3 regions of the Marinobacterium sp. YM272 genome follow, and region 2 is predicted to be linked to each of the others. Evidence: predicted binding sites of a transcription regulator. Region 2 holds the regulator's gene; each other region holds the start of a gene.
What was found. Region 2 encodes sigma-54, which starts transcription at its own class of promoters, with help from an activator protein. Its sites were predicted from a motif close to TGGCACNNNNNTTGCTNT; they were not measured.
Positions count from the first base shown of each region.

Region 1: ureA (urease subunit gamma) is a predicted target of sigma-54. The motif match lies at 6,235-6,252, and genes of this name have one in related genera.
Region 3: feaR (transcriptional regulator FeaR) is a predicted target of sigma-54. The motif match lies at 6,220-6,237, and genes of this name have one in related genera.

Region 1 is NZ_CP194171.1:2,439,738-2,450,399, forward strand. It holds gene amt (ammonium transporter) at 1-2,863, opposite strand, end outside; gene puuE (allantoinase PuuE) at 3,034-3,963, opposite strand; gene ACQUQP_RS10940 (MurR/RpiR family transcriptional regulator) at 4,116-4,967, shown strand; gene alc (allantoicase) at 5,182-6,195, shown strand; gene ureA (urease subunit gamma) at 6,415-6,717, shown strand; gene ACQUQP_RS10955 (urease subunit beta) at 6,729-7,034, shown strand; gene ureC (urease subunit alpha) at 7,062-8,765, shown strand; gene ureE (urease accessory protein UreE) at 8,803-9,273, shown strand; gene ACQUQP_RS10970 (HupE/UreJ family protein) at 9,318-9,563, shown strand; gene ACQUQP_RS10975 (urease accessory protein UreF) at 9,569-10,249, shown strand; gene ureG (urease accessory protein UreG) at 10,271-10,662, shown strand, end outside.
Region 2 is NZ_CP194171.1:1,363,789-1,374,450, reverse strand. It holds gene ACQUQP_RS06370 (STAS domain-containing protein) at 94-384, opposite strand; gene ACQUQP_RS06365 (MlaC/ttg2D family ABC transporter substrate-binding protein) at 371-1,036, opposite strand; gene mlaD (outer membrane lipid asymmetry maintenance protein MlaD) at 1,036-1,494, opposite strand; gene mlaE (lipid asymmetry maintenance ABC transporter permease subunit MlaE) at 1,497-2,279, opposite strand; gene mlaF (phospholipid ABC transporter ATP-binding protein MlaF) at 2,283-3,092, opposite strand; gene ACQUQP_RS06345 (KpsF/GutQ family sugar-phosphate isomerase) at 3,300-4,271, shown strand; gene ACQUQP_RS06340 (KdsC family phosphatase) at 4,271-4,807, shown strand; gene lptC (LPS export ABC transporter periplasmic protein LptC) at 4,809-5,378, shown strand; gene lptA (lipopolysaccharide transport periplasmic protein LptA) at 5,368-5,886, shown strand; gene lptB (LPS export ABC transporter ATP-binding protein) at 5,883-6,608, shown strand; gene ACQUQP_RS06320 (RNA polymerase factor sigma-54) at 6,661-8,169, shown strand; gene hpf (ribosome hibernation promoting factor) at 8,222-8,512, shown strand; gene ACQUQP_RS06310 (PTS sugar transporter subunit IIA) at 8,540-9,007, shown strand; gene rapZ (RNase adapter RapZ) at 9,007-9,864, shown strand; gene ACQUQP_RS06300 (HPr family phosphocarrier protein) at 9,890-10,159, shown strand; gene mgtE (magnesium transporter) at 10,228-10,662, shown strand, end outside.
Region 3 is NZ_CP194171.1:660,019-670,680, forward strand. It holds gene ACQUQP_RS03095 (PDR/VanB family oxidoreductase) at 1-477, shown strand, start outside; gene ACQUQP_RS03100 (flavin reductase) at 508-1,008, shown strand; gene ACQUQP_RS03105 (OprD family outer membrane porin) at 1,183-2,415, shown strand; gene ACQUQP_RS03110 (alpha-hydroxy acid oxidase) at 2,623-3,813, shown strand; gene ACQUQP_RS03115 (amidase) at 3,895-5,199, shown strand; gene feaR (transcriptional regulator FeaR) at 5,236-6,147, opposite strand; gene ACQUQP_RS03125 (aldehyde dehydrogenase family protein) at 6,320-7,807, opposite strand; gene ACQUQP_RS03130 (GMC family oxidoreductase) at 7,857-9,464, opposite strand; gene radA (DNA repair protein RadA) at 9,663-10,662, shown strand, end outside.

The sequences.
Region 1 (10,662 bases), 1.1 Mb from region 2:
TGCGTACCACCCACTGGTCCACCTGTGGCATCAGGTCATAACGTTCGGCGGCGGGCACAAATGCACCCGGCGGTACCAGTTCGCCATCCGCATCGAGCATGCGGATAAAAATTTCGATGTGCGGAATGTCATCGCCATTGCTCTCCAGCGGCTCGATGGTCTGGAAATAGAGCCGGAACTGGTCACAATCGATCGCCTGCTGAATATGCGAGGCCCACTGCATCTGTCCCTTGCGGAAGTTCAGCTCATTGTCATCGGTTTCGTACAGCTGAACGCGGTTGCGGCCCGCGTCTTTGGCCGCGTAGCAGGCGGAGTCCGCCAGACTCAGCAGCTCATCCAGCGACAGCGCATCGGCCCCGAAGGGTACCAGTCCGATGCTGACACCCACCGAAAACACCTGTCCCTCCCATGGAAAGCGAAACTCCTTCACCGCCTGGCGCAGGTTGTCAGCGATCTCCAGTCCGGGGCCCACGGGGCAATTTGCCAGCAGTACACCAAATTCGTCGCCGCCGAGACGGGCAAAGGTGTCCTGCTGTCTGAGCAGGGGCTTGAGTGTCTGGGAGAGCTGGCGCAGCAGCGTATCGCCGGCGCGGTGACCGCAGGTATCGTTGACCAGCTTGAACTGATCCAGGTCCAGGTAGCAGATCAGGTGTTCACTGTTGTCCTTGCGTGCGGAGACGATCAACTGGTCCAGGCGGCGCTCGAACTCACGCCGGTTGAGCAGGCCGGTGAGTGCATCGTGTACCGCCTGAAAAGTGAGCTGCTGCTGCAGTTCGCTGTTACGGGTAATGTCCTGCATCGCGACAACCCAACCGACGCTGTGGCCGTCCTTGTCGTGCAGCGGCGCGCAGTTGAGCTGTACCCGGGCGCGCTGACCGTCGGCGCCGATCAGGCTCAGCTGGCGGTATTCGCCGGCCGGTGTGCTGTCGCGGCAGAGCGCCCCGATGGAGATGTTGTCGCCCTCCATGCTTTGCAGTCGCACTACCAGATCGATCGGTTCACCGTAGACCTCTTCGGTCCGGTTGCCGGTCAAGCTTTGTGCGATCGGGTTCAGGTAAACGGTATTCATCCGCTCATCACAGGTGATCACCGCTTCGGTGATCGCCTCGAGCGTCACCTGGGCCAGTTGCGAATGACGGTGCAGCCGTTCTTCCATCCGCTTACGTTCGCCGATATCGCGGATCACGGCACTGTACTGCACGCCTTCGGCGGTTGGGCTGGCAGAGGTGGTGACTTCGATCGTGATCGGTTCACCTGCGCGGGTGCGGCCGATCAGTTCGTGCGGCCCCTCGTTCTGACTCGATGCGATCAGCGGCAGGAGTTGTTTCAATGGCGTACGTGGATAGAGCTTCAGACACTCATCGTGGAGCAGGTCGGCGATGTGCCGGCCAGTGAACTGCTCCAGTGAATGGCCGAAAATAGTCGCCGCACCGGGGTTTGCGCTGGTAATCAAGCCCTGATCGCTGAAGGTGATAACACCATCCTGCATATCGCGCAGAATAAGCCGGGTGCGACTCATGGCACGGTTAAGCTTGCCCATTACCTGGTTGTATTTGCTGGCGATCTGACCTACTTCGGTAAACGGCTCGACCGGCATTTTGCGTTCCGTATCTCCGGTCTGCTCCTGCTCATTCATGGCGTTCAGCAGGTCCGAAAGCTCGGTGGTTGCGCCATGTTCGGAGCTGTTCAGACCCTCGAGTTCGGCATCATCGGATACGCGCAGCGGGATAAACCTGCGTATCAGCAGCAGGAACAGAAGGGTGAGCGGAAAGGCCCAGGCGGCGCAGATCAGAATCCCCTTGAGCTGCGCCAGGATCTGTTCCGGCCGGTCGAGGCCGGTGCCGAGAATCGCCGGTTCACCGAAGATGCCGACGGCGAGGGTACCCCAGATACCGGCACTCAGATGGACCGGGGTGGCAGAAATGGCATCGTCCAGTTTGAGCCTTTCCAGTAGCAGTTCGGTGGCCAGCATGCACAGCGCCCCGACCGCCCCGATAAAGGCGGCTTCCAGCGTTGTCACCGCGTGGCAGCCGGCGGTAATGGCGACAAGCCCGGCCAGTGTGCCGTTGATGGTTAACTGGGGTGTCTGGCGTTTGTATTGCCACTGGCCAAGTGCCATGCCGGTGATGCCAGCCACCGTCGCGGCGATCAGGGTGTTGACGATGATGCTCGGGATATCACGGGAAAACTCCAGGGTGCTGCCGCCATTGAAGCCGATCCAGCCGACGACAAAAAACATCATGCCAAGCATGGCGAAAGGCAGGTTACTGCTGGGAATGGAGACGACCCTGCCATTGACAAAACGGCCTTTGCGCGGCCCCACCACGATAATGGCCGCCAGCGCCACCCAGCCTCCCAGGCTGTGCACCACGGTACTGCCGGCGAAGTCGACGAAGCCCTCGGCGGCCAGCCAGCCGGCGGGGCCGTGCAGAGCGCCGCCCCAGGCGATATGACCGAACAGCGGGTAGATCAGTACCGCGATCAACGCGGTGATAATGATGTACGTGGTGAAGCGGGTACGCTCTGCAATAGCGCCGGAAACAATGGTGGCCGCCGTGGCGCAGAAGGTGAGCTGAAAAATGAAAAAACAGGCGTCCCAGAAGCCAAGTTGGGTGAAATCGGCGGCAAACAGGGCGGTTTCTGGCGAGAGGCCGTTCCAGACGCCGAACATCAGACTGAAGCCGACCAGCCAGAAAAGGGCGGTGGTCACCAACAGGTCGAAGGCGTTTTTCAGTGCAACATTGATGGCGTTTTTGCTGCGGGTAAGGCCAGACTCGAGACATAGAAAGCCGATCTGCATAACCAGGACCAAAACGGCTGACAATAACAGCCAGATCGCATTGAACGCTTCTTGGTTAGACACGCTGGGCTCTCCTGCCGGCAGATGGCGTTTTTATTGCCAGGTACCCCAGCAACAAACACGCCAATTCCTTGTCTCGTTTAGGGTTTTATAGCGTTTGTTACTGATGGTTTGTTGTTGAATTAAACATATAATTGTCTCTAATACGGGTCGAATATATTGTTGATACAGGGCTAGTCTGCTTGCGGCGGATGCTCGCTGATCCAGTGTCGTGCTATATCCACCCTCCGGGTGATCCAGATATCCGGGTGGTGCTGAATGTGATCAAGGAATCGCTGCAGCGCCCGGAATCGCCCGGGACGACCTACCAGCCGACAGTGCAGACCGATCGACATCATGCGCGGGTGTTGCGCGCTTTCGGCGTAAAGCACATCGAAGGAGTCTCGCAGATAATTGAAGAAATCGTCGCCATCGGAAAAGCCCTGGGACGAGGCAAAGCGCATGTCGTTGCAATCCAGGGTATAGGGCACAATCAGGTGGTTTTTCACTTCGCCGGTACGCAGAGTCACCGGTGTCCAGAACGGCAGATCATCACCGTAATAATCGGAGTCATACAGAATACCGCCATGCTCGACCACCAGTTGGCGGGTGTTGGGTGAATCCCGGCCGGTATACCAGCCCAGTGGTGTGGTGCCGGTCAGTTCGGTGATGATACGCATCGCCTCCCGCAGGTGCTCACGCTCCGTCTCTATGGGGGTTTCCTGATAATGAATCCAGCGCAGGCCGTGACTAGCGATCTCGTGGCCCTTGTCGATAAACGCCTGGGTGACCTCCGGGTTACGCGCCAGGGCAGAAGCGACGCCAAAGATCGTCAGCGGCAGATTGCGGCCCTCGAATTCCTGCAGGATGCGCCAGACACCCACGCGCGAACCGTATTCGTAGATCGATTCCATGCTCAGATGCCGGTCCGGGTAGGGCTGTGCGCCGGCCATTTCAGAGAGGAAGGTTTCCGCGTGGCTGTCCCCGTGCAGGACGCAGTTTTCACCGCCTTCCTCGTAGTTGAGAACGAACTGAACGGCGAGTCGTGCCCCGCCAGGCCAGTTGGCGCGGGGTGGGTTCGCGCCATAACCGCGAAGGTCTCTGGGGTAGTTGCTGTCGTTCATTAGGGGCTCCTTTTTCGAACGCTGGAGGATCGGAGATAGGCGTTATCTTGCATTAACCACCGCTGTTTTCGGGTTTAAGCCTTTAGAGAAGCCGGGTTAGTATAGAGCGACTAACCACTTTTCCGGTATTTCCCTACAGGAAACAGATAACCGTGTCAGATGAAACAATCGACCAGAAACTGCGTGAACAGTACGATCAATTGACGCCCAGTGAGCGCCTGTTGGCCGACTTTATTCTTGCTCATCCTCAGGATCTTGCACTATTCAACACCGCTGAACTGGCGCGGATGTGTCAGGTGTCCAAGGCGACCGTCAGCCGTCTGTTCAAGCGGCTTGGCTTCTCCTCGTTCCGTGAAGGCCGCACCCTGGCCCGCCAGTTGCGACATCAGGGAGTGCCGGTGTCGGATGAGCGCAACGGTGTAGTGGCCTTCGATGATCATCTGCGCCAGGAAGAACAAAACCTGCACCGAATGTTCCAGAATCTCGACCGGGAGGGGATGGAAGCCCTGGTCAAGGCGCTATTGAGCGCCCGCCGGGTACAGGTGATAGGTTTCCGGAACAGCTATCCGATTGCGCTCCATCTGCGTCAGCAGTTGATACAGGTGCGCAGCAACGTTCATCTGTTACCCACGCCGGGGCAGACACTCGGTGAAGAACTCAGCGATCTGTCAGGCGATGATCTGGTAGTGCTGTTTGGCTTTCGGCGCCGCCCGGCGGGATTTGATGCGCTGCTGCGCGATCTCTGTCGTGCCGATGCTCAGGTGGCACTCATTGGCGATAGCTCCCTGGCAGGTGCATCTTCTCATGCCGACTGGTGGCTGGAAGTCCCGGTGGATTCGCTGGCTGCGTTCGACAGTTACGCGGCGCCGATGTGCCTTATCACGCTGCTGGTTAACCGTCTGCTGCACCAGGCTCTGGAGCCGGGGCGAGAACGCATTGCCCGCATCAGTTTGAAGTATTCAGAGCTCGATGAACTCAGCCTGGGTTGCCCCAAAATAGACTAGCATCATGCCGTAGCGCACAAAGATGGTGCGCTTATTGCGCCATTCTCAACGCCTCATAAACCGAATTTCGCGTCCTCTGCACAATGGTTCTTAGTTGGATCAAATGTTGCAGTAAGTGCTTAAGTGAAACAAAGAGTGGTGCGCATCGTTTCAAAGTTAGACCGTGCAACGGGCGCACACTGAACTATCTTTTCTTAAAAAAGAGGAATGGGGCGTGGAATACATCGAAGGGAAACCGGTTGAGGTTTTGCCAACATTTGCCGAAGGCGCACTAAATCTGGCCGATAGCGGGCTGGGTACAGCAATAGTCGCGGTCAGCGATCAGTTTTTCGCCCCTGCGGAGCGGATGATCAGTGCTGAACCGCCGAGGTTCTACCCGGATCGGTACGATGATCACGGCAAGTGGATGGACGGTTGGGAAAGCCGCCGCAAACGTGGCAATGGCCATGACTGGTGTGTACTGCGCCTTGGCGTAACCGGACATATTCAGGGCTTTGATATCGATACCAGTTTCTTTACCGGGAACTACCCGCCTGGCGCCATGATTGAGGCCTGTTATCTGCCGGATGCCGATCCGGATGAAAACACCGAGTGGGTGGCGTTAACCGGACCGGTAAGCCTGGGACCGGATCAGCATCACCTGGTAGCGGCAGAGACAGAGGGTGTCTGGACCCATGTTCGCCTTAACATCCTGCCGGATGGCGGTGTGGCGCGCCTGGTGGTTTACGGCAAGCCATCGTCTGTGTTGGCCGAGGGGGCGAAACTGAACCTTGCCGCCCGGGAGCTGGGCGCGCGTGTCGTGGCCTGGAATGACTCTCACTATGGTCACCCCAACAAAATTCTGATGCCCGCGCCTGGCGTCAATATGGGTGATGGCTGGGAAACGCGCCGCCGCCGTGAACCCGGTAACGACTGGTGTCTTATTGAACTGGCCGCACCCTGTTTCGTGGACGAGATTGAAATTGATACGGCCTTCTTCAAGGGCAACTTCCCTGACAAGTGTTCACTGCAGGCCGCCTGTATGCCTCCGGTCAGTGACGAGGCGTTGGTGACACAGAGTATGTTCTGGCAGGAACTGCTGTCGCCCCAGTCGATGGCGGCCGACTCCGTTCACCGGTTTGCGCCCGATGGCGAGATTGCAGGCCCGGTTACCCACCTGCGGCTGAACCTGTTTCCGGATGGCGGCGTCAGCCGTATTCGTATTCACGGCCGGGTGGCAGCCAAATAAACGAGAAAAACTTTCCGAATTCAAGCTATCATATTGATTTGGAATGTATATTGCTTTCAAGCCCGCAGTGCAGCTAGCCTGTAAAAGGTAGCAGCCCGGCAGATGCGCTAACAGGTGCGGCCAGGCCGGGCTAAGGCTGATTCACCTGCAGCACCCTTGCTTCAGGCTAATGACGATGTTTGGGTGGCGCATCGCCACCCCCGACTCAAGAGGACGATCATGGAGCTGTCACCGAGAGAAAAAGACAAGCTGTTGCTGTTTACGGCGGCACTGTTGGCGGAACGGCGTAAGGAGCGCGGTCTCAAGCTGAACTATCCCGAGGCGGTAGCCTATATCAGTGCGGCTATCCTCGAGGGCGCCCGTGATGGCCGCAGCGTGGCCGAACTGATGGATTACGGCCGTACGCTGCTGAGCGCGGATGACGTGATGGATGGTGTTGCCGATATGGTCGACGAAGTCCAGGTCGAAGCGACTTTTCCCGATGGCACCAAGCTGGTGACCGTACACGAACCGATCGTCTGAGGAGAGCACCGATGAAACCCGGAGAAATCTTAGCCGAACCTGGCGATATCGAGTTGAACGTCGGGCGGGAGACCCTGGTTGTCGAGGTGGCCAATACCGGTGATCGCCCGGTTCAGGTTGGATCTCACTACCACTTTTACGAAGTCAACGATGCACTCCAGTTTGACCGCGAAAAAGCGCGAGGCTTTCGCCTCAATATTGCGGCCGGCACTGCCGTGCGTTTCGAACCGGGTCAGAGCCGCAGCGTTGAACTGGTGGCCTATGCCGGTTCCCGCGAGGTGTATGGTTTCCAGGGACGGGTGATGGGTGCGCTCTGAGCGTCCGCGTTAAGAAGGAGTTGAAACATGGCAAAGATTTCTAGACGCGCTTACGCGGAGATGTTTGGTCCGACCACCGGCGACCGTGTGCGGCTGGCGGATACCGAACTGCTGCTCGAGGTGGAGCGCGATTACACCACCTACGGTGAAGAAGTGAAGTTCGGCGGCGGCAAGGTGATTCGTGACGGCATGGGTCAGGGCCAGCGTCCGAGCAGCCGTACCATGGACCTGGTGATTACCAATGCTCTGATTGTGGATCACTGGGGCATCGTCAAAGCCGACGTGGGGGTCAAGAGCGGACGCATCGCGGCGATTGGCAAGGCAGGTAACCCGGATGTGCAGCCCGATGTGGAAATTGCGATCGGCCCGGGTACCGAGGTGATCGCCGGCGAGGGTCAGATCCTGACCGCTGGTGGTATCGATTCCCATATTCACTTTATCTGTCCGCAGCAGATCGACGAGGCGCTATGCTCAGGCGTCACCACGATGCTGGGCGGCGGAACGGGGCCTGCTACGGGTACCAACGCCACCACCTGTACGCCGGGACCCTGGTACATCCACCGCATGCTCGAAGCGGCAGACTCGCTGCCGATCAACCTGGGCTTTCTTGGCAAGGGTAACGCCAGTAAACCCGAGGGGCTGCGCGAGCAGATCGAGGCAGGGGCGATTGGTCTCAAGCTTCACGAGGACTGGGGCACCACCCCGGCAGCCATCGACTGCTGCCTGAGCGTGGCCGATGAGATGGATGTACAGGTCGCGATTCATACCGATACGCTGAACGAAGCGGGCTTCGTTGAGGCTACACTCGATGCGATCGACGGACGTGTCATTCATACCTACCACACCGAGGGTGCTGGCGGTGGACACGCGCCGGATATCATCAAGGCCGCCGGTGAAGCCAATATTCTGCCGTCGTCGACCAATCCGACCCGTCCCTATACGGTGAACACCATCGACGAGCATCTCGATATGCTGATGGTTTGTCACCACCTGGACCCGTCCATCGCTGAAGATGTGGCGTTTGCTGAATCCCGTATTCGCCGCGAAACCATCGCCGCGGAGGATATCCTGCACGATCTGGGTGCCTTCTCGATGATCTCCTCCGACTCCCAGGCCATGGGCCGTGTCGGCGAGGTGATCACCCGTACCTGGCAGACCGCCCACAAAATGAAGGTGCAGCGCGGTGCGCTGAGCGGTGATTCCGAGCGTAACGACAACAACCGTATCAAGCGTTATATCGCCAAATACACCATCAACCCGGCGCTGACCCACGGTATCGCCCATGAAGTGGGCTCGATCGAAGTGGGCAAACTGGCGGACCTGGTGCTGTGGAAACCGGCATTTTTCGGCACCAAGCCAAGCATGGTACTGAAGGGCGGCATGATTGCGGTGGCGCCGATGGGCGATCCCAACGCCTCCATCCCCACGCCACAGCCGGTGCACTATCGCCCGATGTTTGGCAGCTTCGGACGCGCTGTCCAGAGTACCTCCATGCTGTTTATGTCCCAGGCGGCACTGGCCGCGGGCATACCGAGCGAGCTGGGCCTTGAAAGCCTGATAGGCGAGGTACGCGACTGTCGTACCGTGACCAAGGACAAGATGGTGCTGAACAGCTATCAGCCGAAGATCGAGGTGGACTCCCAGACCTACGAGGTTAGGGCCGATGGTGAACTGCTGGTCTGTGAGCCGGCCACGGAACTGCCGATGGCGCAGCGGTACTACCTGTTCTGATGATAGAAATATTGACTGTAAAAGGTTTTAAAACAAAATGTTAAGACTGGTTTCTAAACTGGATTCAAAGCGGGAAGCGGCGGCGAAACTCTGTCTGCCCATAGATTCACGCATCCGCAGCCGTCTCAGGGTCGAACTCGAAGATGGCCGGGAAGCCGGCTTGTTCCTGCCCCGTGGTTTGATCCTCCGCGGCGGAGACCAGCTCCTCAGTGAGTGTGGCGAGGTGATCGAAGTGGTTGCGGCGCCCGAGTCGGTATCGACGGTACGCTGCAGTGATCCGCTTCTGCTGACCCGCTGCGCCTATCATCTGGGTAACCGCCATGTCCCACTGCAGATCGCTGAAGGGATGGTGCGTTACCAGCACGATCATGTGCTTGATGACATGGTGCGTGGGCTCGGTGCCGAGGTGGTTGCCGAGCAGGCACCTTTTGAACCCGAGGCGGGTGCCTATGCCAGCGAAGGCCATGGCCATCATCACCATCATGATCACGAATCCCATAGTCATTAAGCCGAAAAGAATGTCTGAACAGCACAATCAGGAGATAGATTTCCATGCGCAAACTTTTTAATACTCACTCTCTGACCGCTGCACTGGCTCTGGCGCCGGGCGCTGCATTTGCCCACGAAGGCGAACATGGCGGTGCGTTCTTCAAAGAGCTGATGCACGTTGTAACCGAACCGGATCATCTGGCGATTGTAGTTGCCGGTGCTGCACTGATCGGTTGTGTCAGCTGGGTGCGTCGTAGCGCCCGGAAACGCGCTCAGGCGCGTCAGGCTTCGGCTCGCGTACAGGACTGATCTCCGTGCTGCCGGAACTGCGCCTGTACCAACTGATCAGCCCGGCCCTGCCGGTTGGGGCGTTTACCTATTCCCAGGGCCTGGAGTGGGCGATCGAATGCGGTTGGGTCAACGATGCGGCCAGTCTGGAGGAGTGGCTTCTGTCGGTGCTGGATCATAGCGTCGCCAGTCTTGAGGTGCCTGTGCTGCTGCGGTTGTGCCAGGCCCTGAATCAGAGCGATGACGCCAATGTTGATGAAGCCAGGGTTAAAGAGTGGTGCGGGTTTCTCATGGCCAGCCGCGAAACTTCGGAGCTGCGTGCTGAAGAGCGCCAGCGTGCCCAGGCACTGCTGCGTCTGTTGCCGGCGCTTGATGTCAGTGTGCCGGAATCTCTACGCAGTCACCTGGCTAAAACCCAGCTGGCGGGGATGGCTCTGGCAGCCCGTGCCTGGGAAATAGACAGCATCAGCCTGAGCCGGGGGTATCTGTGGAGCTGGCTGGAAAATGCCGTGATGGCAGGGGTGAAGCTCGTTCCCCTCGGACAGACCGCAGGGCAGCAGATACTGCTGCGCGTCTCCGCACGCCTGCCGGACCTGATCGATAAGGCGCGGTTGCTGGAGGATTGGCAGATCGGCAGTTCAACACCAGCGCTGGCGATCGCCAGTTCCAGGCATGAAACCCAGTATTCCCGGTTGTTCCGTTCTTGATAAATAAGGAAACGAATTTTTATGAGTGATTACAAGGCGCCCCTGCGTGTCGGTATCGGTGGCCCGGTCGGTTCGGGCAAAACCGCGCTGCTCGAAGTGTTGTGTAAGGCGATCCGGGATGACTACAGCATCGCCGTGGTTACCAACGATATCTATACCCAGGAGGATGCAAAGATCCTCACTCGGGCCGAAGCCCTGCCGGTGGACCGGATTGTAGGTGTTGAAACGGGCGGATGTCCGCATACGGCGATTCGTGAAGATGCGTCAATGAACCTGGCCGCGGTGGAGGATCTTGCCAGGCTGCATGGGGATCTGGATGTTGTCTTCGTCGAAAGTGGTGGCGACAACCTGAGTGCCACCTTCAGTCCCGAACTGGCTGATCTGTGCATCTACGTGATCGATGTGGCCGAAGG
Region 2 (10,662 bases):
TTCGTTTCAGGACAGGGGGTGAATGATACAGGTTAGGCGATGATCGGACCACCTCGCGACCCGACCTCGCCTGCCGCTGTATTAAGACAGGAGTTAACCCAGGCTATGATCGAGGCCGACCAGGTCAGCGACCGATGCCATACCCTGTGGAATGTTACGCAGACTCAGATCGAAGCCAAGGCTCTTCGCGTAGCGGCGACAGGCGAACCAGAGCGCCAGCGCCGAACTGTCAGCCCGGGATACGCCGGCAAGGTCGAGCACCCGATCGCCCTGGCCCGCCGCCAGCAGAGACTCAAGCTCGCCGCGCACGGTCATGACGCTGGAGAACAGCAGGTCGCCACTCACCGCGATCACGTTGCTATCGCGCTGCTCAACCTTCGTCACTACCACGCGCTCCATCGTTCAGCTCGGAGGATACCTGGCTTTCCCAGCTGTCGATAACGCCGGTCACGCTGTTCTCACGCTGGTAGATATCGGCAAACTGGTTCTTGAACGTCAGACGCAGGTTGACGCCATCAACCAGCACGTTCACCAGTGTCCATTGGCCATTCTGCTTCAGCATGTAGTAATCCAGGGTATAGGTGTTACCGTTGCCGGAGCTGACCTTTACGTTGATTACCTGCTTGTCCGGATCGGGACTTTCACCGCGCTGAGGCAGGATTTCGTAGCCGGTAAATTCGAAGCCGACGATCGCCTTGGCAAAGGTTTTCAGCAGGGTGTTCTTGAACACCGCGGAAAACCGAGCCAGCTCTTCTTCAGAAGCGCGGCGGTAGTACTTACCCATCACCCGCTTGGCGATGTAGGGGAAGTCGACCACCGGCGAGATCACCTTTTCAACTTCCAGCATCATGCGGTCGAGATTTTCCGGCGCCTTGAGGGTTTCATCCTCAACCACCGCCAGCATATCCCGGGTAGTGCCATCCATTACGTTGCTGGCTTCTTGCCAGCTCGGCTGCGTATTTGCCTGCGCAACGCCGGCAATGACCAGCATCGCCAAAGCCACCAGGGCGCCTTTTGCACGATTGACCATATTCATCAGTTACTTACCTCATTAAACAGGAACTTGCCGATAAGATCCTCAAGCACCAGGGCCGACTGGGTATCGGAAATCCGGTCACCATCTTTCAACGTGTCATCCTCAGCACCCGGGGTAATGCCGATGTACTGCTCACCGAGCAGACCTGAGGTCAGGATCTGTGCCGAGCTATCCGTGCTCAGAAAGTCCACGTCATCGTTAATTTTCATCTCCACCTCGGCCATCAGCATCTGGGGGTCTAAACGAATTGCCGTCACCTCCCCGATCTGAACGCCGGACATCGCCACCTTGGCACGGGGGGTCAAGCCACCGATATTATCGAAGCGGGCGAGCACGGTGTAGCCACCTCCCTGCTGAGACAGATTCAGGCCACTGATGTTCAATGCCAGAACCACCAAGGCAAAAAAACCGGCCAGCATAAGGAAGCCCACGCTGATCTCCATTGTACGCATGCGCATTGTTACAGCTCTCCAAACATTAATGCGGTCAGTAAGAAATCAAGCCCCAGTACAGCCAGGGACGAAAACACGACGGTCCTGGTTGTGGCCTGGCTGATCCCTTCAGAAGTAGGTATGCAGTCATATCCCTCAAACACGGCGATCCAGGTCACCACGAAACCGAAGACCAGCGCCTTGATAATGCCGTTGAGTACATCCGCACGAAAATCGACGGCCTGCTGCATATTGGCCCAGAAGGAGCCTTCAAAGATGCCGAGCCATTCCACCGCGACCAGCGCGCCACCCCAGACACCAACCACCGAAAAGATAATCGTCAGGATCGGCATGGAGATGAAGCCTGCCCAAAGGCGCGGCGCGATGATGCGACGCATCGGATCGACACCGATCATCTCGAAACTGGCCAGCTGCTCGGTTGCCTTCATCAGGCCGATTTCGGCAGTCAGGGCGGATCCGGCGCGCCCGGCGAACAGCAGTGCCGTCACCACCGGCGCGAGTTCACGCACCAGGCTCAGGGCAACCATCTGCCCCACCGCCTGCTCGGAACCGTAGTCGACAAGAATGGTGTATCCCTGCAGGCCAAGCACCATGCCGATAAAACCGCCGGAGACGACGATAATGATCAGCGAGAGCACGCCAACAAAGTAGAGCTGCTTGATCAACAGCGGAAACATGGTGACCGGCTCCGGTCGGGCGATAAGCGACTGCATCAGCAGCTGCCCCGCACGCCCGAACGCGGCCAGTCGCGACAGGCCGCGATGGCCCAGTGACTGAATCCAATCCAGCATCTATCAATTTTCCCGTAAGAGTTGCTGCAGATAATCCGGTGCCGGGTAATGGAAGGGAACCGGACCGTCCGGCAGCCCCTGCATGAACTGGCGCACCTGATCAGATTCCACTGCCGCCAGCTCTTCGGGGGAACCCTGGGCGATCACCCGACCATCAGCGACGATATACACGTAATCGGCAATACTCAGCGTTTCCTTGATATCGTGGGATACCACGATGCTGGTATGGCCAAGAGCCTGGTTAAGGCGACGGATCAGGTTGACCAGCACACCCATGGCGATCGGGTCCTGACCGGTGAACGGCTCATCGTACATAACGATATCCGGATCCAGCGCGATGGCGCGGGCCAAGGCTACACGGCGCGCCATACCACCTGACAACTCGCTCGGCATCAGATCGGCGGCACCACGCAGGCCCACCGCCTGAAGCTTCATCAGTACCACATCACGAATCATGTCGGCGGACAGATCGGTATGTACCCGGATCGGAAAAGCCACGTTCTCGAACACGCTCATATCGGTGAACAGGGCACCACTCTGGAACAGCATGCCCATGCGCTCACGGGCAGCGAACAGGTCACTGCGACCGAGGGTCGGGATGTTATCGCCCTCAAGAAGAATCTGCCCGGCATCGGGCTTAAGCTGCCCGCCGATCAGCTTTAACAGCGTGGTTTTACCGGTTCCCGAGGGCCCCATGATCGCGGTCACTTTACCGCGTGGAACCTGGATATCGATATTATCGAAAATAGTGCGTGAACCGCGGCTGAAGCTCAAACCGCGGATATCGATAATATTGTCGCTGAGAGGGTCCATATACCTGCCTTAGAATGTCCCGTATTCAGTTCCTTCTGGCACGTTGCGAGGACAATGCAGAATGAATCAAAGCGCAAAAATATATCACTCTGCCCCTGAAAACGAAACTTTATCCCCTCCCCGGATAGCCGGGTGTGCCCGGGACTCCCACTGTTGTAAACTCTTGCCCTCTACATCTTTCACTCCCTCAAAGAGATTGAGTTTCCCATGTCCGATTTCGACTTTCTCCGCGCGGGCAGCCGCACCATCGAACTGGAGCTGGATGCAGTCAAGAATCTGCTCAGCCATCTGGACGAACGTTTCACCCGCGCCTGCGAACTGATGCTCAACTGCAAGGGGCGCGTCATCGTTACGGGCATGGGCAAGTCGGGGCATATAGGCAACAAGATCGCGGCCACCCTGGCCAGCACCGGAACACCTTCTTTCTTTGTACACCCGGGCGAGGCAAGCCATGGTGACCTGGGCATGTTCACCCGGGACGATGTGGTGCTGGCACTGTCCAACTCCGGCGAAACCGCCGAGGTGGTGACGATCCTGCCACTGATCAAACGGATGCAGGCGCCGCTGATCAGCATCACTGCCAAACCCGAGTCGACCCTTTCCCAGGCGGCTGATGTAAGTCTGCACATACCGGTTGACCGGGAAGCCTGCCCGCTGGGACTGGCCCCGACCTCCAGCACCACGGCACAGCTGGTGCTGGGCGATGCTCTGGCGATCGCCCTGCTGGAAGCACGCGGATTCAGTGCCGAGGACTTCGCCTTTTCCCATCCCGGCGGGGCTCTGGGTCGCCGCCTGCTGCTGCTGGTCGATGACATCATGCATACCGGCAACGAAGTACCCCACGTCGATGTGGAGACCTCCATCCGCGATGCGCTGCTGGAGGTGACGCAAAAACGCCTGGGCATGACCGCGGTCACGGATACGTCCGGTGCCTTGGTTGGCATCTTCACTGACGGCGACCTGCGTCGTACGCTGGACCAGGAGGTCGACCTCAAGCAGACACCGATCGACCAGGTTATGACCGCCAACTGCACCACCATCAAAGCGGGCATTCTTGCCGCCGAAGCACTGCAGATCATGCAGAGCCGCAAGATCAACGCCCTGATCGTGGTGGATGAAAACGATCGCCCGGTGGGCGCCCTGAACATGCACGATATGCTGAAAGCGGGAGTTATCTGATGCTCGAATCTCTATCCCAGGAACAACTGGCCAAACTCAAAAAAGTCAGGCTGGTGGTATTTGATGTCGACGGCATACTCAACAGCGGTCAGCTCAACTTTCTTGCCGACGGCCGTGAAATTAAGTCGTTCAGTATCCTTGATGGCCTCGGCATCAAGCTGCTGCACAAGGGCGGCATCAAAAGCGCCATTATTACCGGACGCCGCTCACCCCAGGTCGAACTGCGCGCCGAAGCCCTGGGAATCAACTACCTGCGCCAGGGGCGGGAAGACAAGCGCATTGCGCTGGAGGAGCTTTGGCAGGAAACCGGGTTCGATGCAGAATCCACCGCTTATATCGGCGATGACCTGCCCGATCTCGGCGCCATCCGCTGTGCCGGTTTTGGCGCCACGGTACCGAATGGCCACTGGTACGTACGCGAACAGGCCGACTGGGTCAGCACCACGCCCGGGGGCCAGGGTGCAGGACGCGAGATCTGCGAACTGGTTCTCGCCGCCCAGGAGAAACTGATGCCGATCCTTGAGGAGTACCTCTGACGTGCTGACTGCGGGACGAGTGCGGCTGCTTGTTGCCCTGGCGATTCTCACGCCACTGTTGCTCTGGTGGGGTTTTGCCGGCAACAACCTGCCGCAGGAAAAGACGCTGCGCCAGGATACGGATACCAGTATCGACTTCTTCATGCGCGATGCCGAGACCCGCTACTGGGGTGAGGACGGCTCTTTTCAACGCAGCTGGACAACCCCCGAACTGCGCCACTACCCCAGGCTCAACTCCAGCAAGCTACTTGAGCCCAGCACGCTGATGCCGCAGGATAAGGGTGGGGCATACAAAATACGCGCCAACGAAGGCTGGGTGCTGGATGATCAGAGTGAGATTCAGCTTGCAGGCGATGTGGAGGTTAACCATAATCCGCTATCCGGGCCCGGCTCGGTACTGACAACCAGTACGCTCAGCGTTTACCCACCCAGGGATTATGCCGAGACAGACGCCCCCGCCACGTTGATTCGCGAAGACGAGCGCACCGAAACCACCGGTCTCGAGGTGTACTTCGACGAGCGCCGGGTTGAACTGCTTTCTAACGTAAAGGGTAGATACAATGCGCCTTAAACCGACCCTTCCTGCCGCGATCTGCAGCCTGGTATTCTGGCTGTCGGCTCCTGCCATGGCGCTTCCCGAGGATTCATCCCAGCCGATCCAGATCGGCGCCGACAGCGCCAGCATGAACGACAACACCGGCGTGACCGTGTACCGGGGCAACGTGGAAATCGAACAGGGCTCGATGAAAATTCGCGGCGACCAGGTCGAGCTTTACCGCAGCGCGGACGGCGATGTAGACCGTATCGTATCTATTGGTCGACCGGCAGAATTTGAACAAAAACCCAACGCCGATGACCCCGTCACCCATGCCTACGGTTTGCGCATGGAGTACCGGGTAAACCGGCAGGAAATCACGATCACGCAGGAAGCCCGCGTCGAACAGGGAAAAGACACATTTTCCGGCCAGCGCATTGTCTACAACATGGACAAAGCGATAGTTAACGCCTTCAGCAGCGAAAGCGGCGACCAACGGGTCAAAATGGTGATTCAGCCCAAGCAGGCTGGAGACAACCCATGATGCAGCTTGAAGCCCTCCACCTGGCCAAGAGTTACAAAAGCCGCCAGGTCGTGCGTGATGTATCGCTGCAGATCAGCAGCGGCGAGGTCGTTGGCCTTTTGGGCCCCAATGGCGCCGGCAAGACTACCTGTTTTTATATGATCGTCGGTTTGATCAAGGCGGATCACGGCCAGATTCGCATCAACCAGGACGACATTACCCGGCTACCGATGCACGGCCGGGCCCGTTCCGGTATCGGCTACCTGCCGCAGGAAGCGTCCATATTTCGCAAGCTCAGCGTTAAAGACAACCTGCTTGCCATCCTGGAAACACGCAAAGACCTGAGCAAGGCGCAGCGTGAAGCCAAGCTGGAACAGCTGCTCGAAGAGTTTCATATCACCCATCTGACACACAGCATCGGCATGTCGCTGTCAGGCGGTGAACGCCGCCGCGTGGAAATCGCACGCGCCCTGGCAACCGAGCCCCACTTCATCCTGTTGGATGAGCCGTTTGCAGGCGTAGATCCGATCTCCGTCGGGGATATCAAGCAGACGGTAAGACACCTGCAGGACAGGGGCATCGGCGTGCTGATCACAGATCACAACGTACGTGAGACGCTCGATATCTGTCAGCGCGCCTATATTGTAAGTGACGGCGGGATCCTGGCGCAGGGCAACCCGGAACAGATCCTGGCAAACCAGCAGGTACGTCAGGCTTACCTTGGCGAGCAGTTCAGGCTCTAGCAGCCTGGGGCGCCACTAACACCGACCCAGTAATGGTTTATCGCGTAGTAGTATGAAGCAATCCTTACAGCTCAAAATCGGTCAGCAACTCACCATGACGCCACAGCTGCAGCAGGCGATCCGTCTGCTTCAGCTATCGACGCTGGATCTGCAGCAGGAGATCCAGCAGGCGCTGGAGAGCAACCCGCTGCTCGAGGTCAGCGAAGAGGATAACGAACTGCCGGGCAGCGACGACGGCAATGAGAGCGATAACACCCAGGAAAAACCTGAAGCCGCCGAAAGTGGCGAATCCGAGCGCGAAGAAAGCTACGAAGATACCCCGGAAGACAGCTGGAGCGAGGATATCCCGACCGAGCTGACCACTGACAGTTCCTGGGATGACACTTACCAGACGACCCCGGCCGCCTCCGCTCCCGCGCGCGATGATGACTGGGAACCGGGCGATAACGACACCCGCGACGAGACCCTGCAGGACCACCTGATCTGGCAGCTCAACCTGACACCGATGAGCGATAACGACCGTCTGGTGGCTGAAGCGATCATCGACGGTATCGAGCCGGATGGTTATCTCACCCTGTCAGTGGAAGAGCTGATCGAGCAGTTCACCCGCCAGTACCCGGAAGACTTCATCGAGACCGAGCAGGACGAGATCGAAGCAGTCCTGCACCGTGTCCAGCAGTTCGACCCGCCCGGCGTTGCAGCCCGCGACCTGAGCGAGTGCCTGGCGATCCAGCTGCGCCAGCTGGACCCCGACACCCCGTACCTGCAGGACGCACTCAGGCTGGTCAGCGAGCACCTGCAACTGCTCGGCAACCACGACTACAAAACCCTGCTGCGGCGTATGCGGGTGAAGGAAGAGCAACTGCAGGAGATCATCCGCCTGATCCAGTCGCTGAACCCGAAACCCGGCGCGATGATCAATCCGAGCCAGTCGGAATATGTCATCCCCGACGTGGTGGTCACCAAAATCAAGGGTGAGTGGGCGGTCAACCTCAACCCCGAGGCCGCGCCGAAACTGCGGATCAACGCCCAGTATGCTGACCTGATCCGACGCGCCGACAACAGCGCCGACAACAATTTCCTCAAGAACCATCTGCAGGAGGCGCGCTGGTTCCTTAAGAGCCTGCTGAGCCGCAACGACACCCTGCTGAAGGTGGCCACAGAGATCGTTGAACGCCAGTCCGATTTTCTTGAACAGGGCGAAGAGGCGATGAAACCGATGGTGCTGCATGACATCGCCGAAGCGGTGGGCATGCATGAATCGACCATCTCGCGCGTCACCACACAAAAGTACATGCACACGCCGCGCGGCATCTTTGAGCTGAAGTATTTCTTCTCCAGCCATGTCAGCACTTCGGACGGCGGCGCAGCCTCCTCCACCGCCATCCGCGCGCTGATCAAAAAGCTGGTGTCAGCGGAAAATCCGGGCAAACCGCTCAGCGATAACAAGATCGCTCAACTGCTGGACGAACAGGGAATCAACGTCGCCAGACGCACGATTGCAAAATATCGTGAAGCGATGGCAATTCCGCCTTCTAATGAGCGGAAGCGTCTGGTTTAATTGAAGTGGAAAGCACGATAAAAAAGCGTGCATTGTGACTAGGAGAAAACGTATGCAGATCAACATCACTGGCCATCATGTCGAACTGACCGATGCCCTTAACGACTATGTTCGTACCAAGTTTGACAAACTGGAGCGCCATTTCGATAACATCACCAACACCCAGGTGACTCTGAGCGTTGAGAAGCAGCGTCAACAGGCCGAAGCCGATCTTCACCTGGCCGGCGGCCAGATTTTCGCGACGCACGAACACGATGATATGTATGCAGCCATCGACGGACTGGTGGATAAACTTGATCGCCAGATCATCAAGCACAAGGAAAAGATGAAGGCGCACAAATAAACGAAAACCGGACGCTCCTGTCAGATAATGAACTTAACTGAACTGCTGAACGAATCGCGCACTCTCTGTCACGCCGATGTCGTCAGCAAAAAAAGAGCCCTCGAACTGGCCAGCGATACTCTCGCTGGCCAGTCTGGTAATCCCCCCTCGGAAGAGATCTTTGCCGGTCTGTTGAACCGGGAACGCCTTGGCAGTACCGGTATCGGTGATGGCGTTGCGATCCCCCATTGCCGGTTGCCCGCCTGCGAAAGCGCGGTGGCACTGGTGATGACACTGGCGACGCCGATAGACTTTGACGCTATCGACAACCAGCCCGTGGACCTGCTCTGCTTCCTGCTGGTGCCCGAAGACGGCGCAGAGGAGCATCTGCAGACACTGGCGGGACTGGCCGAGCTGTTCAGCCAGCGCGACGCCAGGGAAAAGCTGCGCGGCTGTGAGACCTCCGCCGAGCTTTACTCCACCTTCATAACGCAGATGGAGAAACTGGGGGCTTAATGAAGCTTGTCGTGATCAGCGGTCGCTCCGGCTCAGGCAAAAGCACAGCCTTGCAGGCGCTCGAAGACGTTGATTTCTACTGCATCGACAACCTGCCAGCCCGTCTTCTGCCTGACCTGATCGACCAGATGCTCGGCGACCCGGAACACCCGGGACGCCTGGCCGTCAGCATCGACGCCCGCAACCTGATCAGCAACCTGCACGCCTTCCCAGAGATTATCGGCGAACTGGCAAAACGGGATGATCTCAGCTGCGAAATACTCTACCTCGATGCCGCCGAGCCCACGCTGATCAAGCGATACAGCGCCACCCGGCGCAAACACCCGCTATCCACCAACCAGGCGGGTCTTCAGGAGGCGATAAGTTACGAGCGGGAGCTGCTAGAGCCGATCGCCAGCCTGGCCGATATTCGCGTCGACACCACCCGGCTGACCCTCTACGAGCTGCGCGACACCATCAAGCTGCGCATCGCCCAGAGAAGCGAGCAGAGCCTTTCGGTTCAGTTCGAATCCTTCGGTTTCAAACACGGCGTACCTCTGGATGTGGACTTCACCTTCGACGTGCGCATGTTGCCCAACCCGTACTGGATTCCGGAGCTGCGCCAGTTCACCGGGCGCGACCAGCCGGTTATCGAGTTCCTCGAAGAGTCGGCGGATGTCTATGCCATGGTCGACGATATTCGCGATTTCCTCGAGCGCTGGATCCCCTCCTTCCGGCAGAACAACCGCAGTTATATTACGATCGGTATCGGCTGTACCGGTGGCCAGCATCGTTCGGTCTACATCGCCGAGCACCTGGCTGGCCATTTCAGTGAACTTATGGATAATGTTCACGTCCGTCACCGCGAACTGACCTGATCGCCGCCCGTTACCAGGAACCCCGATGATCGAAAAACAGTTAAAAATCATTAACAAGCTCGGTCTGCACGCGCGGGCTGCTGCCAAGCTGATCAACACCACCGGGCACTTTTCCAGCGAGATCAAAATCGACAAAGACGGCCGGCAGGTGGACGGAAAAAGCATTATGGCCGTGATGATGCTCGCCGCTTCCAAGGGAACCGACCTGACTTTTCGGGTGGCCGGTGAAGATGAAGTGGAAGCGATGGCCGCCATTGAAACCCTGATCAACAACCGCTTCGACGAGCCCGAGTAGATCCACCTCCGCGCCGCTATACTTCTCCGTAAGCCTTCCACCCCACGAGCGCAGCGATCCACTCCGGCATGAGCATCCCAAACGAAAAGAAAAACACCCTCGAAGAACTGAGCAGCGCGTTGACCAGCGACGAGCTCAAGCGCATGCGCTTCATGCTCAACAAGGGATTGCGTCCGGTTGAAGCGGCCAAGCTGCTGGAAAAGACCCCGCCACGGGAAAGGCAGATCCTCTGGAACCTGATCAGCAAGGAAAACGAGGGTAAGGTTCTTCAGCACCTCGGTGACGATGTCCAGAGCGATATTCTCAGCCGCATGGATGCCAACGAACTGCTTACCGTCACCGAAGGTCTCGACTCCGACGATGTCGCCGACATGATGCAGCAGATGCCCGACCGGGTGATGAAAGAGCTGCTTCGCATCATGGACAAGCAGAACCGCAAGCGCGTCGAAAAACTGCTTTCCTACCCGGAGGATACCGCCGGCGGCCTGATGAACACCGATACG
Region 3 (10,662 bases), 700 kb from region 2:
GGGCAGGTGCAGTTTCACTTCGACGATGAGCAGGATGGCGGGCGCATCGATCTGGACAGCGCTTTCGATGGCGCCGATGACAACACCCATATGTACACCTGCGGCCCCAACGGCTTCATGGAGTGGGTGATGCAGAGTGCCCGCGACAAGGGATTTGCCGAAGACCATATCCACAAGGAGTTCTTCCAGGTGGAGGTCGAGACCGGCGGCGAGGCGTTCGAGGTTTATGCCGAGATTAGCGACGTCACCGTGACCGTGCAGCCGGACGAGAGCATCGCCCAGGCGCTGAACCGGGCCGGAATGAAGATCAAGGTGTCTTGCGAACAGGGGACCTGCGGCACCTGCCTGTGCGATGTGAACGAGGGCATTCCCGATCATCGCGATGTCTTTCTCACCGAGGAGGAGAAAGAGGACAACGATCAGATGCTGATCTGCTGTTCACGGGCGAAAACCCCGCGTCTGGTGCTGGACCTTTAAACCACCCGCAATCGAATTTAGGAGAGAGCAATGATTGATCTCGAAGCATTCCGTAACGGTATGGCGCTGCTCGGCGGTGCTGTATCGGTTATTTCCACCGACGGAGAGGCCGGTAAGTTCGGTTTTACCGCTACCGCCGTCACCAGTGTTACAGCTGAGCCGCCGACGCTGCTGGTCTGCATGAACCGTAACTCCTACGCAAATGAGCATTTCAAGAAAAACGGGGTGCTCTGCGTCAACGTGCTCTCGGGCAATCAGCAGAAGCTGTCCGGCGATTTTGCCAACCCGAAGCTGACCAGCGAAGAACGCTTCTCCAGCCACGGCTGGACCAACCTGACCACCGGCTCACCGGCACTGGATGAGGCGCTGGTGAACTTCGACTGTCGTATCGCCGACATGCACGAGGTGGGTTCCCACACGGTGTTTTACTGCCAGATCGTCGATGCCCGTCAGAGTGGCAGCGATGAAGCGCTGGTCTATTTCAACCGCGCCTATCACTGCCTGGGCGAGCGTTCCGTCGCCGCTGGCTGATCCGGTTAAAGATTCAACATACCTATAAAAACGCTGCTTGCTCAACCGCATGCGCAGCGCCCCAACGTGTCGAGAAATGCCGATGTCGGCTTTTTAAATCCATCTGATGGGTGGTTAAAAGTTGTAACCCAATGAATGCGCAAAGCGCATCGACATATATCGAAGGATTAGAACATGTTGAAGCATCACTCGCGAAAGACCGGGATCTCCCTGGCGGTAGCGGCAGCGCTGCTGTCTCCTCTGGCTGCTCAGGCAGGCTTTGTGGAGGACAGCAAGGTTAGGCTGGATCTGCGTAACTTCTACCTGGACCGTAACTACGATGGCAATACCCCGGATGCGGGAAACTGGTCACAGGCTGCGGACCTGCAGTTCTTCTCCGGTTATACGGATACGCCGATCCAGTTCGGGGTCGATATGTCTGCAACCGGTGCCTACGTATTCGACTCCGAGAGCAACGACGGCTCCCTGCCGTATGACCCCGTTGCAGATGAAACCACTGAAAGCTACGGCCGTGCCGGCGCTACGCTGAAGTTCAAATATGGCGAAACCGAACTGACCATCGGTGACCACCGTCCGCATCTGCCGGTGGCCTGGGACGACACCAGTCGCGTGCTCGACACCATCTACGAGGGTGCGGTGCTGCACTCGACAGCGATCAAGAACCTGGAATTCACCGCCGGTCGTTACTGGGAAGCGGTGACCCGTGATTCCAGCGACAAGGAGAAGTTCTACATCTACCGCGGCCAGGATGAAAACCGCTCCGACGGCCTGGACTTTGCCGGTGCGACCTACGCCTTCCCGAAGAACATCAAGGGAACCTACTTCTTCGGTCGCCTGAACGACTTCTACGATCAGCACTACTACGGGCTGGAGCACCTGGCAGGCTTCGATAACGGTATGAAGCTGAAGACCGACCTGCGCTACTTCGATTACGAAAGCGAGGGCAAGGAGTATCAGGGTGACATGGATGTGGATGTGGTCAGCACCATGGCCACGCTGCTGTCCGGCAACCACATGTTTGCGCTGAGCTACCAGAACGTGAAGGGCGACCGCCCGGTGCCGACGCTGAACGGCTATGTGCCGCAGCCGTACACCGTGCACTGGTCATCTGCCGCCTTCATCATGCCCGATGAGCGCTCCTGGGGTGTGCGTTACGGGTACAACTTCAAGGATCTGGGCCTGCCGGGCATGAAGCTGTTCACCCGTTACATCAAGGGTACCGATATCGATATCGCCGGCGGCTCCGATGAAGAGCAGTCCGAGCGTGATATCTACCTGAGCTACGAGATGCAGAACAAAGCGCTGAAAGGGCTGAAGTTCGACCTGCGCAACATCTCCATCGACCGTAGCTGGACCGATGATTACGAGGAATACCGTTTCATCACTACCTACGCGTTCAATTTTTAAAACTTTTGTTAAACCCCGGGCCGGCTGATTTCTGGCTGGCTCCCGGCTTCGATGCTGGCGTTTGTTTCCGCCCGGAGCGGCACGAACGGCGCATTGAAGCCACTGAAACTGCCGTGGAAGAATATCCCCCCTTCTATTTTGAACAGCGGCAGTTTTCTTGGGAGAGCCCGGCTCTCCCTTTTTGCGTTTCAGTCACAGGAGTAAGGCATGCGTCGATTCTACAGCGGCGGCGATATGGAGCGGGTTCAAAGCGTTGCGGAGATGGCGGCTCTGGCGCAGCGTAAGCTGCCCCATTTTGCCTGGGAGTATCTGGCTGGAGGCGCCGAAAACGAGATTACGCTGGCCGCCAACCGCACCGTCTTCGACCGCTATGGGCTCGAGGTAAAAACGCTGCAGCCCTGTCATCCGCCAGCGGTATCGCGGCAGCTGCTGGGTTGCTCATCCTCGCTGCCCCTGGCGATAGCGCCCACCGGTTTTAACGCCATGCTTTATCCACAGGCTGATCTTGAACTGGCCAGGGCGGCAGCCCGCAAGGGCATTCCACTTGCCCTGAGTACCGTCTCCAACGCGACCATGGAGCAGGTGCGTGCCGCAGCGCCGGATCTGGCGTTCTGGTTTCAGCTTTACCCCATGCGCGACGCTCAGGTGCAGGAAGATCTGATCAGACGGGCACAGGCGGTTGAAGCGTCTGCGCTGCTGGTGACCAGTGATGCCACGTTGCTGGGTAACCGTGAATGGGACAGGCGAAACTTTGCCAGGCCACGTCAGCTTAGCTTGCGCAACAAGCTCGATGTGCTGCGCCATCCGGGCTGGATCCGTCGGGTGATGATCCCCTCGGGCCTGCCGATGATGGGCAACCTCGGACCCTATATTCCCGAGTCCGAGCGCAGTGCGCTGGGGTCGATGAAGTTTATCGCTGAACAGATGGACACCCTGCTCGACTGGGACAAGCTGGCGCGGATCCGCGACCAATGGTCCGGCAGGTTGGTGCTCAAGGGCGTACTGCACCCCGATGATGCCGAACGTGCTATCAGCCTCGGAATCGATGCACTGGTGGTGACCAACCACGGCGGGCGTCAGCTGGATGGCGCCATGTCCGGTCTGCAGGCGCTGGCACGTATCGCCGGGCGGGTGAACGGGCGCATCGAACTGCTGATGGATAGCGGCATCCGTCGCGGCTCCGACGTGGTCAAGGCACTGGCGCTGGGTGCCAACGGCGTGCTGCTGGGCCGCTCCACGCTCTATGGCGTTGCCGCTGGCGGCAGTCAGGGTGCGGCACGGGTGCTGGATATCCTCGACGAGGAGCTCAAGCGCTGTCTCAACCTGATGGGCTGCCCCGGTATCGATGATCTGGGGCCTGAGTGGCTGCTGGACGAGCAACATACCCCGCGCATCTGACAGGTTCCACAGCAACGAATTGAACAGGCTCCGATTGGGCTTATAGCGCCGGGGCCGCTGAGCTTTAATGAGAAGGTGATTATGGCTACTCCTAAACCCAACCCTAACCTGAATACCTTGGGCCTGCGTCAGTCGTTGCTGGCGATAGAAAATGGTGAATGCACGGCCGTCGATGTGATTAACGCCTGCTTTGACCGTATCGAGGCGCGCGAGCAGCAAGTCGGCGCCTGGCAATACAGCCTGAGCCGTGAGGCCTTTCTCGATCAGTACCTGAGCAATGAGGCGTTCTATCAGCAGAGTCCGCTGAAAGGCCTGCCGGTGGGGATCAAGGACATTATCGACACCAAGGATATGCCCACCGAAATGGGCTCGCCTATCCACAAGGGGCGTATGCCTGCGGATGACGCCAGCTGCGTCACCCTGATCCGTGCAGCCGGCGGTATAGTGCTGGGCAAAACCGTCACCACCGAGTTTGCCTACTTCAAACCGGGTAAAACCAAAAACCCGGCGGATCTTGAGCGTACTCCCGGTGGTTCTTCCAGCGGTTCCGCCGCGGCGGTGGCTGATGCCATGGTGCCGCTGGCGCTGGGCTCCCAGACGGCGGCTTCAGTGATTCGCCCGGCGGCCTACTGCGGCGCGGTGGGTTATGTGGGCAGTCGCGGTGAGTTTTCCCTGCGCGGTGCTCAGCCGCTGGCGCAGTCGCTGGATTCGCTGGGGCTGCTGTCGCGCTCGGTCGAGGATATTGAGCTGCTGCGCGCTGTTCTGCTGCGTCAGAGCGATCCACTGGCGCAGGCCGAAGCGGTGAAGCCCCGCAGGGTGCTGATCTGTCAGGGAGAAAAGGTGGGTGAAACCGATCCTGCCATGGCGGCGGCTATCAATCAGGCCGCAGTGCTGCTGGAGGCTCAGGGCGTTGAAGTTGTGCAGTTTGACGATGGCGAGTTTCTGCCACAGATGGTGCAGCACCACCAGCAGATTATGGGTTACGAAGTGGCCCGCAATCTGGTCGTTGAGTCCCAGCAGTCGGAGCTGCTTAGCGAACCGCTACAGGAGCTTATCAGCTCAGGTTTGGAGATGGATCGTGCGCTCTATCTTGAATCCCTCAACGCAGCTGCAGTCGGTGGCGAAAAACTCTGGCAGCGCTATGCGGATGTAGACGCGATTCTGGCGCCAGCGGCTCCCGGTGTGGCGCCCCTGGGTCATGAGAAGACCGGCGCGCCGCATATGAGCCGCCCCTGGCAGGCGATGGGTCTGCCGGTGATTTCGCTGCCGGGCCTGGTCGATGAAGCAGGGCTGCCGCTGGGTGTGCAGTTGATCGGGCGTGCCCACGATGACGATAGTCTGCTGGCGCTGGCCCGCTGGTTTGAGGGCGTTCTGGCCTCGGTCTGAACTCTCTGAGCTCGATTGATCCCGAGTGCCGGCCGCCTAGAGCCGGTACTCGCGGGATTGGCGGTACTCACTGGGAGATAGTCCCGTCTGGCGCTTGAATGCCCGGGAGTACTGGGACACATCCGAAAAGCCCCACTTGAACGCAATATCCGTAATGGTTTGCGGCTCCTGATCGGTTCTTATCAGGTCCATTCTGCTCTGCTTCAGTCTCAGGTTGAGAATGTAGCGGGCCACGCTCTCGCCGTTATGTTCAAACGCCCGGTACAGCTTGCGCTTGGAGATATTCATCTCCCTGGCGAGGAACTCCGGGGACAGGCGATAATCATTCAGATAGCGGCGGATATAGCGCTCTGCCAGCAGCCTCAGCGGCAGTTCGGCCGCATCCGCATCCTGGTTTTCCAGCGCCGGTTTCAGCAGTGCGGTGATCGCCTCCTGCAGTGCACAGCCATCAGGCGTACTCGCACTAAATGGTGCATTTTCGAAGCTTAACTGCAGCAGCATATTGTGTAGCAGCTGACCACTGAGGCTGCTCTGGGAGATCTTGCCGAAACTGGCGAGCCTGCCAAGGCTTTGCTGCAGTCTGTCGCGGGAGAGGTGAACGGAGATCTGGCGCACCAGGCCGCGGGGAATCATATCGAACGCCAGGGCTGAGTCCATCAGCGCCATCTCGCCGGGGTGCAGTTCGAACTCAGAGTCGTGCTTGTTATCGAACCCCATAACTCCCTGAGTTTGAAGGATTAAAAAACAGTGCTCGTCGTTCTGTCGGTCGCTGATACGGCGCTCGACACGCTGGGCGTTGGTTTCGATATGGGCAACGCCAAGGCCACCGAGGTTTTTCAGTTTGATCTGGCCGATAAACGGTGCGGAAGGGTTGGGCGTGGTGGTGAAGTCACCGCAGATCTCCCGTACAGCATGGTCCCACTGATGGAGATCAGTATTGATCGACATCGGGTAAATCTCCCTGCTTGGCCGGCAGAAGGCCGGAAACTGGTCGAAATATTGGAGTAATATTCACTTGAATAAGCAATTATTATTCCAGTTCGACCCGCCTCCGGCTCTGAGCTTCCGAGACGCCTCGGCAGGGAGTGATAGCGTCATCGCTGGCGCTATCGGTCCGATATCAGTAGCAGAGCATGACCGATTTCAGCTCGGTGTAGTCCTCGATGAAGGCGCTGCCGAACTCGCGGCCCAGGCCTGAGCTTTTCAGGCCGCCAAAGGGCACGGCGGGATCGACGAAAGTGTGCATGTTGACCCAGACGGTGCCCGCTTCGATCTCCGGGATCATCCGCATCGCCTTGCTCAGATTGTTGGTCCAGACGCTGGCGCTGAGGCCAAAGGGGGAGTCGTTGATCAGGCTCAGCAGCTCGCTTTCATCGTCGTAGGGCATGAACGAGATCACCGGGCCGAAGGTCTCTTCCCGCATCAGGGTCTCGCTGGGCGAGCTGGCCTGAACGATGGTGGGTTCCACGAAGTAGCCGGCGCCGTCCAGGGCGTTACCACCGCAGACTATGCGGCTCTCCCGCTTCGCTTGCTCCAGGTAGTGGCAGACCCTGTCGAACTGTGGTTTGTTGGAAACCGGGCCGAACATCACCGATTCATCCAGCGGTGAGCCGATCTTTGCCTGGCCCAGGCCCGCGGCCAGCTTGCTGGTCAGCTCATCGATACGGGAGCGGTGCACGAAGACTCGTTCAGGGGCCGCACAGACCTGGCCCTGGTGCACGTAACCGGTCTGTAGCAGGCCGCCGACGGCGCGGTCGATATCCGCATCGGCCAGCAGCGCCGCGGCGTTCTTGCCGCCCAGTTCCAGGGTACAACGGGTCAGGTTGGCAGCCATGGCGCTCTGGCCCACCTTCATGCCGGTGGGTGCTGAGCCGGTGAAGGACACTTTGGCCACATCCGGGTGTTCGATCAGCTGCTGACCCACAGCACCTTCACCGTTAACCACGTTGATCACGCCGGCGGGCAGGCCCGCTTCGATGGCCAGTTCCGCCAGGCGCAGCAGCGTCAGCGGGGTGAACTCGCTGGGCTTGAGCACGATGGTGCAGCCGGTGGCCAGCGCCGCACCGATCTTCCAGATGGCGATCATTACCGAGAAGTTCCAAGGAATGATGCCTGCGACCACGCCCACCGGTTCACGGCGGGTCATGGCGCTGTAGCGCTCGCCTTGCATCGACGGGAAGGAGGGGGTGAGGGTTTCACCGGCGATCTTGGTCGCCCAGCCGGCGTAGTAGCGCAGCGACATGGCGCTCTGCTGCACGTCGAGCATACGCGACAGGTGGATCGATTTACCGCTGCAGAGGGTTTCAAGCTGGGCCAGCTCTTCGCCATTGGCTTCGATCAGATCGGCAAAGCGGTTGATCAGCTGGGCACGCTCGTACGGGGTCTTCTGCGCCCAGTCACCCTTGAAGGCGCGTTTGGCGGTGCTGACGGCGGCATCCAGCTCTTCGGCGCTGGCGCTGGCCACCTGGGCCAGCGGCTGTTCGGTGGCGGGATCGATCAATTCGATCCTGGCGGTATCGTTGTTGCGGCTGGCTTCCCCGGCGATGAACTGTCCGTGTTCACGCTGCAGGTAGGCTTTGACGCTGTCGAGAATCTCTATCTGTGGCATATCCGTTTTCTCTCTCGAATTCGTTGCTTATTAGTTTGAACCGGAGCGATTACTGGGCTTGCAGCATCAGGTCGGCACCGCGCTCGCCGATCATCATGGCGACGGCGTTGGTGTTGCCGCTGGGGACCTGTGGGCAGATCGACATATCCACCACGCGCAGGTTATCCACACCGTGAACGCGCAGATCGAGATCGACCACCGAGTCTTCGCTGGAGCTGCCCAGCTTGCAGGTGCCGCCCGGGTGATAGACGGTCTTGATGTTCTGGCGCACGAACGCTTCCAGCCCCTCTTTGTCATCGATGGCGATGTTGTCCGGTTCGATCACGCGCTTGACGATCCGCTTCAGCGCCGGCATCTCCAACGCCTTCAGGCCGGTCTGAACGGCGCGGATCTGGTTTTCCAGGTCTTCGGGGTCGGAGAGGAAGTTGGCATCGATTTCGACCAACTCGGAGGGGTCGCTGCTCTTCAGACGTACTTCTCCGCGGGATTTGGAGCGCAGGTGGCCGACCTTGATCGAGACGCCATGGGCTTCTGCCTCCGGCTTTTCACCCGGGGTGTTGTCGAAGTTGTCCAGCAGCGGCAGGAAGTGGAACTGGATATCGGGGCGGCCCACGCCCTCGCTGTCGATAAAGGCCCCGCCCTCAAGGATGTTGCTGGTCATCAGGCCAGAGCGGAACAGCTGCCACTGCAGCATATGCTTGACCGCGCTGAGACCCTTATCCTCTTCAAAAATGCTGATATCTTCGTTAATTGTGGCGTTAATAGACATGTGCAGGTGGTCGTGGAAGTTCTTGCCCACCGGCAGATCCAGCTTGGTTTTGACGCCCAGGGATTCCAGGTGCGCTTTCGGACCGATACCGGAGAGCATCAGGATCTTGGCCGAACCGAAGGTGCCGGAACTGACGACCACTTCCTTGCGCGCCTTTGCAGTGACGGGAGCGCCGCCCTTGACCGAGTAGGTGACGCCGGTGGCACGGTTGCCGTCGACCTCCACCCGGTGCACCAGGGCGTCAGTCATCACGGTCAGGCGCGAATCGCCGGCCACGCTTTTCAGGTAGGTCTGCGAGGTGCTGGCACGTTCACCCTTATGGATGGTGGTCTGGTAGAAGCCGGTGCCCTCCTGAGTGGCGCCGTTGAAATCGTTGGTGTAAGGCAGGCCCATCTGTTCACAGGCGCGGATGCAGGCCTGGGTCAGCGGGTGGCGGAAACGGTTCTCGCCCACCGGTACCGGGCCATCTTCACCGTGGTAGCGGTCGCCGAGGCTTTCATTGGATTCGGCGCGGCGGAAAAAGGGCAGTACGTCTTCGTAGCCCCAGCCCTCGCAGCCCCATTTCTCTTTCCAGTCGTCATAGTCCTGGTGCTGGCCGCGGATATAGATCATGCCGTTTACGGAGCTGCCGCCGCCGAGGACCTTACCCTGGGCGATCAGCATGGAGCGGTTGTTCGCCTCTTTCTGCGGCAGGGTCATATAGGGCCAGGACTTCTGCTGGAACACCTTGACCACGGTGGCCGGTATCTTATGGAACATGCTTGAGTCCTTGCTGCCGGCCTCAAGCAGCAGCACGCTTCCGGCGCCGTTTTCAATCAAACGGGCGGCGACGACACAGCCAGCCGAGCCTGCTCCCGCGATAATGTAGTCGTATTCCTGAGTGGGCATCAGTATCCCTCGATCGAATGTCTGAGTGTTGGGTTCGTAATTGAAAGACAACTTCATTTAACTACTCCGTTTTCGCGCCAGGCTTGGCACTGGGTGACAGGGCTTCGGCAATATGTGTCATCAGGATGCAGCAATCATGTCTGGTTCGGTGGGGCGCCGGTTTCCGTTACAATCGCCTCAGCGAAATCAGGAGAGTTTATGGCCAAGGCAAAAACCGCCTATGTCTGCAATGACTGCGGCGCCGACTACAGCAAGTGGCAGGGGCAGTGCACCGCGTGCAAGGCCTGGAACACGATTACCGAGGTACGTATCTCCCAGGCCCCGGCCGGTGGCGCCCAGGCGGGTGTGCGTAACGCCCGGTTTGAAGGCTATGCCGGTGGCGCCGGCAAGGATCGGGTGGTCAGTCTCAGTGATGTGAATCTGGAGGAGATGCCGCGCATTCCCACCAGCGTCGGCGAGCTGGATCGGGTGCTCGGCGGTGGTCTGGTGCCAGGGTCGGCGGTGCTTATCGGCGGTCATCCCGGCGCCGGCAAGAGTACCCTGCTGCTGCAGACCACCTGTTATCTGGCGGCGCAGATGCCGGCACTCTATGTCACCGGTGAGGAATCCCTGCAACAGGTGGCGATGCGTGCGTCCCGACTGGGGCTGAAGGCGGACCAGCTGAAGATGCTGTCGGAAACATCGGTGGAGACGATCTGCGATGTGGCCGACACGCTGAAGCCGAAGATCCTGGTGATCGATTCCATCCAGGTGATGCACGTCTCCGATGTGCAGTCGGCGCCGGGCTCGGTGTCCCAGGTGCGTGAAAGCGCGGCCTTTCTGACCCGTTACGCCAAGCAGACCGGCACGGTGCTGTTCCTGGTGGGGCATGTCACCAAGGATGGCTCCCTGGCGGGTCCCAAGGTGCTGGAGCATATGATCGACTGCTCGCTGCAGCTTGAGGGCTCCTCCGACAGCCGTTTCCGTACCCTGCGCAGCCACAAGAACCGCTTCGGTGCGGTCAACGAGCTGGGTGTGTTTGCGATGATGGAAGCGGGCCTGAAAGAGGTGAAAAACCCCAGCTCGATCTTCCTCAGCCGCGGCGCCGAGCCCAGTGCCGGCAGCGTGGTGATGGTGGTCTGGGAAGGTACCCGGCCGCTGCTGGTGGAGCTGCAGGCGCTGGTGGATACCTCGCACCTGTCCAACCCGCGTCGCGTGG